One region of the Enterobacter sp. genome, then DNA from elsewhere that is predicted to be linked to it. Evidence: predicted binding sites of a transcription regulator. Region 1 holds the regulator's gene; the other holds the start of a gene.
What was found. The regulator Fur, encoded in region 1, represses iron uptake genes when iron is present. The targets are predictions, from matches to a motif close to ATAATAATGAGAACNACTATCAA.

Region 1 (4,960 bases):
CGATATGCCGCGTCTGGCTGGCAATATACTGATAGAGTTCGTCATCAACTTCGATTGTTTTCATCTTAATCCAGTGCGATATCTTATCTGAATACAAGTCATTGGGATTATAAGGTCAAATCCCAACAGCGGATAGCGTCAAACCAGGTTGGCGGCAAAAGTCAGATTAAACTGGAACCTTGCAGCCGGGCGGCAGAATGGTCAACATGATACCCTAACCTGACATACGTAAAAAAAGAACTTTGCCATGAAATTGAATACCCGAGCGCAAACTGCACAATCGCCGAACAATAATTCTCCCATCGTACTGGTTCACGGGCTTTTTGGCAGCCTGGATAACCTGGGCGTGCTGGCGCGCGATCTGGTTACTGACCACGATATTTTACAGGTCGATATGCGCAATCACGGTCTTTCCGGCCGATCCGACGAGATGACCTACGCGGCGATGGCGCAGGATCTGCTGGATACGCTGGATGCCAACGACCTGCAAAAGGTGACCCTCATCGGGCATTCAATGGGTGGCAAAGCGGTGATGGCCCTGACGGCACTGGCCCCGGAGCGTATTAACGGCCTGGTTGTAATTGATGTTGCGCCCGTGGATTACGACGTCCGCCGCCACGACGAAATTTTTGCCGCCATCAATGCGGTCACCGAAGCGGGCGTCGCGACTCGCCAACAGGCGGCTGCCGTCATGCGTGAGCATCTTGATGAAGAAGGCGTCGTCCAGTTCCTGCTGAAGTCGTTTGTTGACGGCCAATGGCGTTTTAACGTGCCGGTGCTCTGGAATCAGTACAATAACATCGTGGGCTGGGAAACCGTCCCCGCCTGGCCACACCCTACCCTCTTTATTCGCGGCGGTAACTCTCCTTACGTTACCGACGCGTACCGCGACACGCTGCTGGCCCAATTCCCGCAGGCTCGCGCCCACGTGATTGCCGGTGCCGGACACTGGGTGCATGCAGAAAAACCCGATGCTGTGCTGCGCGCCATTCGCCGCTATCTCGCTGATACGACAAATTGATTAAAAAGAAAGCGACTGGAAGGCTGCGGGCTTCCAGTCGTTGGCGTGCCGTTTTTGGTGATGTATGATGGCGCGCTTATCGCCCGGGCATTAGCAGGGCGGCGTGTTTCCCCCGAAGTCTCAGAATCATGGCCAAAGAACAAACGGACCGTACGACACTAGATCTGTTCGCGAATGAGCGTCGCCCGGGACGACCGAAGACGAATCCGCTTTCGCGCGATGAACAGCTGCGTATCAATAAACGCAATCAGCTTAAACGCGATAAAAATCGCGGGCTTAAGCGTGTCGAACTGAAGCTTAACGCCGACGCCGTCGATGCGCTGAACGAGCTGGCTGACGCGCGAAATATCAGCCGAAGCGAGCTCATTGAAGAGATGTTAATCGCCCAGCTTGAGGCGTTACGCAGCCAGGCATAAGTCTGAAAATCCCCTTTATTACCCTTTTCATGTAGCACAGAGTGCAGTCCTGCGCGATAGCTGTTTCCGCAGGGTTGCCAGTTCTGCTATTATTGCCCTTATCCGTGGCCGAATTGCGCCACCATACTATTAAGTTTCAAGAGGTTATTTTACTCATGGCAATCATCGGCATTTTCTTTGGCAGTGATACCGGCAATACCGAAAATATCGCAAAAAACATTCAAAAACAGCTCGGTAAAGACGTTGCTGATGTGCATGACATTGCCAAGAGCAGCAAAGAAGATCTGGAAGGCTATGACATTCTGCTGCTGGGTATCCCAACCTGGTACTACGGTGAAGCCCAATGCGACTGGGATGATTTCTTCCCGACGCTGGAAGAAGTGGACTTCAACGGTAAGCTGGTTGCCCTGTTTGGCTGCGGTGACCAGGAAGACTACGCTGAGTATTTCTGTGACGCGCTGGGTACCATCCGCGACATCATTGAGCCGAATGGCGCGGTTATCGTAGGCCACTGGCCGACCGCTGGTTACCACTTCGAAGCGTCTAAAGGCCTGGCCGATGACGATCATTTCGTGGGTCTGGCCATCGACGAAGACCGTCAGCCAGAACTGACCGCCGAGCGCGTTGAGAAGTGGGTGAAGCAGATCCGTGAAGAACTGCACCTTGATGATATTCTGAACGCCTGATTTTATCGCGGCGCAACTGCGGTTGCGCCCATGCCCCAGGTCAAACCGATTAAATTAATCGCTACAATCTTTTAACTTTTTCGCCCAGACCTGTACAATGTCTCCCTGATAAAATGTGGTTTTCCATAGAGCAAGTTTGTTGGTGATACCCCATTTTTATAAGCATATTTTGCCTGAGACTTGCAGTTTTCATTTAGCCATGGCAGTTCTATAATGAGACGCATTATCCCAGGTGCATTTTCTGTCACTTCCTACAGAAGTGAATCGTTTAGCAACAGGACAGATTCCGCATGACTGACAACAATACCGCATTAAAGAAGGCTGGCCTGAAAGTTACGCTTCCTCGGTTAAAAATCCTCGAAGTGCTTCAGGGTCCAGACAATCACCATGTCAGTGCGGAAGACCTTTATAAACGTCTTATCGACATGGGTGAAGAGATTGGGCTGGCTACCGTCTATCGCGTGCTGAACCAGTTTGATGACGCGGGCATTGTCACCCGTCATAATTTCGAAGGCGGTAAATCTGTTTTCGAACTGACCCAGCAGCAGCACCACGATCATCTGATCTGCCTCGACTGCGGCAAGGTCATTGAATTCAGCGATGATTCCATCGAAGCGCGCCAGCGTGAAATCGCCGCGCGTCACGGTATCCGCCTGACCAACCACAGCCTGTATCTTTACGGTCACTGTGCTGAAGGCGACTGCCGCGAAGATGACCACGCGCACGACGCAAAATAATCAAGTGTTCATACTCTGAGCCAGCCGAAAGGTTGGCTTTTTTTTGCCAGAAAAAAGCCCGGTAAGCGCAGCGCCACCGGGCGTAAAGCAACTTATTTATTATTGTTGCGTATCTCGTTCCAGATCTTATCGCAACGCTTGGTCACTTCCTGATCGTTACCGGTTTTACGCGCCTGGATACAGGCCTGGTAATCCATCACGCGGACATTCTCCCGCGTCGCAAACTGCTCATGCGCTTTCTCTTTCTTCAGCACGTTCAAAACGCTCTGACAGGCTTCAATTTTCTCCGGCGATCCTTCTGCTGTATTAATACAGGCGCTATAGGCCTCCTTCAGCCGGGAATCTTCTTTCGGTGCCTCACTCTGAGCACACGCCACCAGCCCTGATGCCAGCAACGCGACGATTACGATTTTTTTCATCATATGCAGTCTCCGGTCCGGCGGGATCTAACCCGCCGGAAGATTCATCAGAAGATAGTGAACGGTGCGATAACCATGAATTTCACGTCACGTTCATCCTGGAAGATGTTGCCGTAACCGCCCGCGTAGCTCGGGATATCGGAGTGGTTGTCATACTGAGTGAAGTGCAGTTTGAACATTGTGCCTTTCGCGCGGCCATCCTGCAGGGTATAGATAGCATCGAGGCTGTAGGAAGACTCTTTCAGGCGATAGTTGGGATCGTAGTATGCGTCCGGAGTTGCCATATCGGCTGGTTTTGCATCCCAGGCGTAAGCGTAAGAAGCGCCCACCGCCCAGCCAGGCAGGTTCCAGTTTTTCAGGTCGTACATTGCGCCGAAGAAGACCGCTTTCTCGCCGTCGGCGTTGAAGTCTGAGCGGTTATCCCACCAGATATCAAGACGACCGTTGGATGAGGCATAGGTCGGGGTCATACGCTGCAGGAAGTAGCCCTGCTGCCCTTCCGCCTTCACCCATGTTCCTTCCAGACGTAAATCAACCTGACCGACCTTATAGCCGAAGGTTAGCGCCTGCAGCCACGCGGTGCCATCATAAATGTCATTGACGCCACCGTTGCTGACTTTGTCGCGCGTACCGTAGAACTGATAGCTGGTACTCAGCGGGCTACCCGCGACATCAAACTTATAGCTGGCCTTGGCAAAGTACTGATCGATATACCCTTGCGCCTGGCCAAATGCTGCTTCGAGAACCAGATCGTTTTTGAAGTCGTATTTCGCCCCCAGCGAGTGGAGATAATCGACTTTGGTTTTCTTATCGTTCTGGTAGAACTTGTCCATCTCGATGTGCCAGGGTGCTTTGTACTCGTTGGTCCACATATAGGAGAAGCTCAACGCACCCGCATCACCGTAGTCAAAGTTCGCCCCGGCTTCCGCACCCTGATAGGTACCCGGCATAAAACTCCAGTGCGGTGCTAACAGGGTCTGGCCAGTTGGCTGAATATAACCACCGCGCGCCCATACCGGACCGTATTTAAATTTTGCAGCGGCTTTGTAAAGGCTGATGCCGCTCTTATCCCCGGACCAGTCTTCTTTATACGCTTTATTGCTGGAGGAGAAGGCAATTTCGTTCGGGTGGGCGCTGTCGCCGTTTTCCGCCATTTCAATCGCGGTAAACGCAGCAATATCCAGACCGAACATATCCGCGGCATAGCCTGACTGGAAGTCCAGGTTGGCGTTCCAGGTGGAATGAGAAAGGTTGGTTTTGTATTTGTCTTCGGTGACGTCTTTACGGTCACGTTCACGCTGCCAGTAATAGATACCGCCCGTGAGGGTAGAATCGTCGATGAAGCCCGCCGCTTTCGCCTCTGGTGTCACCACCAGGCCCGACATTGCTGTCACACCGGCAATAGCCAGCGCCAGCGCACTACGTTTGCCACTGAACGTACGCATAGATTATTCCTCTTTGACGAATTAAAACGCCTGAAACGGCGTAAATAAAAAAGACCAAATGGTCAGGGGTAGTTTTAAATACCCTCGAATTAAATACCGTCGTTAGGTTATTTTTCGCGACGCGAATTATCAATGCTTTTTAGCGGACAAAAGTCAGGATTATGACGAAGTGCACATAATTAGTAGTGCTTTGTAACATTTGCAGGGAGGCGAGGAATGGCGGGGAATTTTCAAGT
Region 2 (4,960 bases), on a different contig from region 1:
GCGCCGGTGGTGGCGTTCCCGGTCGTCTGGGCATTCCCCGCACGCCACTGGCGCTTGTCGAAGACGTTATCCACGCCGCCGGTCAGGCTGACGTTTTTGGTCATGTCCCAGGTCGCGCTCAGACCAACGATGCTGTACGGACTGACTTCGTCTTTCTCAGACCCTGTCACAGGCTGACCTTTGTAGTTGTACTTCTTCGGCTGCTGCTTGCCGTACCAGGTAAAGGTCGACTGGAGCGACACGTCCTGATGCACCTGCCAGCTCAGGGTCGAGTTCAGCGTGTACTCTGGAATAATCGACAGACGATCGCCGGTCTCCTTGTTCTTGCTCTGCAGCATGTATGTAATATTGTTGGTCCAGTTAATGGTGTCGCTGACCGGTACGTTCAGGGAGCCTTCCAGCCCCTCGACGACCGCCTTCGGTACGTTTTCCCACTGGTAGATATCCGTCTTCACTTTACCGGACGAGGTGTGACCGATCGGCGCGTAGCCCGCTTCGATCTTGTCGCGGTAGTCGTTACGGAACCAGGTCACGCCCGCCAGCCAGCCGTCGCGCTTCCACTCCAGACCAATCTCTTTGTTGATGCTGGTTTCGGCCTTCAGGTCGTCGTTACCCATCATGTAGCAGCCCACGCCGTCGGAGCTGGCGTAGCAGCCCTGACCTTTGCTGTAGAGCAGGTAGTTCGGGTTGGTCTGGTACAGGCTCGGCGCTTTGTAGGCGCGGGCGATCCCCATCTTCAGCGTGAAGTCATCCCCCAGACCCTGCGACAGGTTAAGTGACGGGCTCCAGTTGTTGCCGACGATGGTGTGATGGTCGAAGCGCAGGGCAGGGGTCAGCATGGTGCTGTCGGTCAGCTCCATGTTGTTCTCGGCGAACAGCGAGAAAATCTCTGCCGAGGTGTACGGGCTGCGGTCGTTGCTCATGCCCGGAATGATGCCGCCCTGCTGGGTTTGCGTGAAGGAGGTGGAGTCCTTCATACGCTGCTGGTTCCACTCGGTGCCCAGCGTCAGGTTCTGGTTAACGAGGAAATCAATCGGCAGGTTGATTTCACTGTGCAGCATCACGTCGGCCAGGTCGGTGTCGGTAAATTTATTGCTGTTGAACAGCCCTTCCAGACCGCCCGCCAGCCCTTCGCCCAGACGGGAGTTGCGGGTGTGCTCGTACTGCGCCCAGTTGCTGGTCGTGATGCCGTTATCCCAGCCGCCGTTCCAGGTCACCGCGAAGTTCTGGCGATAGATACGGTTGGTCTCTTTGCCGTAGTTCTTCTTCACCAGGCCGCTGGAGCTGTTGTCGTTGTTGGTGTTCTGGGTATCACCGGCGTAGAGGTTATTCTGACGGCTGTAGCCCGCCTCAAATTCCAGGGACTGCATCGGCGCAAAGTCCCAGCGCACCACGCCGTTGATGTCTTTATTTTCCACCCCTTCACGGCCCGCGGGCAGCGTGTCGGCGTAGGCACCGGTTCGGTCAGACTGGTGACCCTGGTTGATGTCCCACGCGTCGGCCTGGGTTTTGTCCAGATTACCGAACATGCGGAAGCTGAAGTCGCCGCCCAGCGGGCCGCTCAGGCTGAAGTTGGTGCGTTTGGTGGAACCTTCATCCTTGTGCTCAGGCGCATTCAGGTAGGTGTTCCAGGAGCCGTGCCACTGGTCGTCGAATTTTTTGGTGATGATGTTCACCACGCCGCCTGCCGCGCCGTTGCCATAGCGCGCGGCGGCCGGACCGCGGATCACTTCGATGCGCTCGATCATCTCCGGCGGCACCCAGCCGGTATCGCCGCGGGTGTCGCGCTCGCCGCGCCAGCCCAGACGGATGGAGTTACGGCTGGTCACCGGCTTGCCGTCGATCAGGATCAGGGTGTTTTCTGGCCCCATGCCGCGGATATCAATCTGACGGTTATTCCCGCGCTGGCCGCTGGTGGAGTTACCGGTCAGGTTAACGCCCGGCATGGTGCGGATGATTTCCGCCACGTCCCGCGCGGGCGGGTTTTTACGTATCTCATCGGCGGTGATGGTCGATACCCCCGGCGCCTGCAGATTCTGCTCGGCGGCGGTGATCACCATCGTGTCTTCGTGCTGCGCAGAGGCGGTGTTGTCGTCTGCCAGAGCGGGCAGCGCGACGCCGTAAATCCCTAAATTGACCAGCAAGGCCAGAGAGTGAATCTTCTTATTCATTGTACGTCCTGCTTTTGTGGTTGTTTTATGAGCGCTTCCCACAGCGCGGGCACTACGCTATTGCAAATGCAAATAGTTATCAATAATATTATCAATAAAATTTGCTCTGAAACAAAAAAGACTGTTAAACATGAGGTTATAAGGGTGACGGCGTTAACAACGGGAAGTGAGGCGTGGTGGGAGTCTAAAAACGGGCCTGAATGGAAGCCGGAAAAGGGAAAATATCGCGTCACGTTCTGGTGGCGTGACCCGGCAGGAACGCAAACAACGTCACCGATCAAACGCGTCTGGCTCTACGTCACCGGCGTGACCGATCATCACCAAAATGCCCGTCCGCAGTCCCTCAAACGCATTCCCGATACCGACGTCTGGCAGTGGCAGGGTGAGTTCAGCCCCGAGTGGCGCGGAAGCTACTGCTTTATCCCCTCTGTTAATGAAAACGATTTTGCCAGCGTCGTGTTTGAAGGCGAGCAGCCGGAACGCATGGCGCTGCGCGAGGGCTGGCGCAAGCTGCTGCCGCACGCGGTTTCAGACCCGCTGAATCCGCAGAGCTGGCGCGGCGGGCGCGGCCATGCCGTCTCCGCGCTGGAGCTGCCGGACGCGCCGGTTCAGCCGGGCTGGAATCATCCCGATACGCCGTATCAACCTCCGATTTGCATTGAGTGGGAAAGCGCGCGCCTGAAAAATCGCCGCCGCATCTGGATTTTCACCTCCGGGGGCGACAACCCGGAACGTCCGCTGGCGGTGCTGCTCGACGGGCAGTTCTGGGCCGAAAGCATGCCGGTCTGGCCTGCGCTGGCGTCTCTCACCGCCGAGCGCAAATTACCGCCTGCGGTCTACGTCTTAATCGATGTTATCGACATGCAGCATCGCAACCGCGAGCTGCCGTGCAATCCCGATTTCTGGCTGGCGGTGCAGGAAGAACTTCTCCCCCTTGTCCAAAAAAGCGCGCCGTTCAGCGACCGCGCCGACCGTACGGTGGTCGCAGGGCAAAGCTTTGGCGGGCTCGCGTCTCTTTATGCAGGCCTCAACTGGCCGCAGCGTTTTGGTTGCGTGCTCAGCCAGTCCGGCTCCTACTGGTGGCCGCACCGCGGCGGGCAGCAGGACGGGCTGTTAATCGAACAACTTAAAGCCGGTGAAATATCCCCTCGCGGGCTACGCATCATTCTTGAAGCCGGGCGCAACGAGCCGCTCATCTTCCGCGCGAATCAGGCGATTTACGCCGAACTGCACACGCACCAACCGGTTATCTGGCGTCAGGTTGACGGCGGACACGATGCGCTTTGCTGGCGCGGTGGGCTGACGCAGGGGCTGATGACCCTCTGGCAGCCGCTTATTCACTAACGGAGTCTGTATGGAATTCAGCAATCCTTTCGATAATCCGCAGGGACAGTTCGCCATTTTGCAAAATGACCAGGGGCAGTACAGCCTGTGGCCGCAGCAGTGCGAACTGCCGGCAGGATGGCGCGTGGTGTGCGAAGCACAGTCTCAGGAGGCGTGCCAGCAGTGGCTGGCGGAATACTGGCAAACGCTTGAGCCGTCTCACTTTGCGGGAGAGAACGCATGAACCGTCTTCCTCTCGTCGCTGCCCAGCCGGGTATCTGGATGGCGGAACAGCTGTCCACGCTGCCAAACGCCTGGAGCGTGGCGCACTACACCGAGCTGAAAGGCGATATTGATGCGCCACTGCTGGCAAAAGCCATTGCCGCAGGCATGATGCAGGCCGATACCCTGCGCATGCGCTTTGCGGAAGAAAACGGTGAGGTGTGGCAGTGGGTGGATGACACCTTCATTCTGCCGGAACCGCCCGTTGTTCGCGTTGATTCCCACGCCGCCGCCGTGGCGCTGATGGAATCCGATCTTAAACAGAACCTGCGCGTCGACAGCGGCCAGCCGCTGGCGTTTCACCAGCTGATTCAGGTCGGTGAAAACCACTGGTACTGGTATCAGCGCTATCATCATCTGGTAGTGGATGGCTTCAGCTTCCCGGCCATTACCCGCCAGATCGCCGCAATTTATGCCGCGTGGAAAAAGGGCGAAACCACGCCTGAATCCCCGTTTACGCCTTTTGAAGAGGTAGTGGGCGAGTACCAGCGCTATCGCGAGAGCGAGGCGTACCGGCGCGACGGCGCCTTCTGGGCCGAGCAGCGTAAACAGCTGCCTTCTCCGGTCTCGCTCTCTTCCGCGCCGCTGCCTGGACGCGCCGCCACGAGCGATATTCTTCGCCTGAAGGTTGACGCCGACGGTCGCGCCTTTAGCCAGCTTGCGCAGGCGGCAGGGCAGACGCAGCGTACTGAACTGGCGCTTGCGCTGGTGGCGCTGTGGCTGGGCCGTCTTACCGGACGCCTGGACTACGCTGCCGGGTTTATCTTTATGCGCCGCATGGGGTCTGCCGCGCTGACCGCGACCGGCCCGGTGCTTAACGTCCTGCCGCTGGCGGTCAATATCAATGCGCAGGAGAGCCTGCCCGCGCTGGCGCTGCGCCTGGCGAACCAGCTGAAAAAAATGCGCCGCCACCAGCGCTACGACGCCGAGCAGATCGTGCGAGACAGCGGGAAAGCGGCGGGTGATGAAGCGCTGTTTGGTCCCGTGCTGAACGTTAAGGTGTTTGATTATCAGCTTGATATCGACGGTGTGGAGGCCATCACCCACACGCTGGCGACCGGCCCGGTGAACGATCTGGAACTGGCGCTGTTCCCGGACGAGCGGGGCGGGTTGGGCATTGAGATCCTCGCCAATAAACAGCGCTACGACGAGGCGACGCTGACGCGTCACGTCGCGCGCCTGAA

Region 2: ACWYRJ_RS04735 (TonB-dependent siderophore receptor) is a predicted target of Fur. The motif match lies at 2,238-2,260, and genes of this name have one in related genera.

The regions. Positions count from the first base shown of each region.
Region 1 covers NZ_CDRQYH010000078.1:625-5,584, forward strand. The annotation lists gene seqA (replication initiation negative regulator SeqA) at 1-64, opposite strand, end outside; gene ybfF (esterase) at 248-1,021, shown strand; gene ybfE (LexA regulated protein) at 1,150-1,437, shown strand; gene fldA (flavodoxin FldA) at 1,593-2,123, shown strand; gene fur (ferric iron uptake transcriptional regulator) at 2,414-2,860, shown strand; gene chiQ (ChiQ/YbfN family lipoprotein) at 2,953-3,279, opposite strand; gene chiP (chitoporin ChiP) at 3,327-4,724, opposite strand.
Region 2 covers NZ_CDRQYH010000009.1:4,096-9,055, forward strand. The annotation lists gene ACWYRJ_RS04735 (TonB-dependent siderophore receptor) at 1-2,171, opposite strand, end outside; gene fes (enterochelin esterase) at 2,316-3,515, shown strand; gene ACWYRJ_RS04745 (MbtH family protein) at 3,526-3,738, shown strand; gene entF (enterobactin non-ribosomal peptide synthetase EntF) at 3,735-4,960, shown strand, end outside.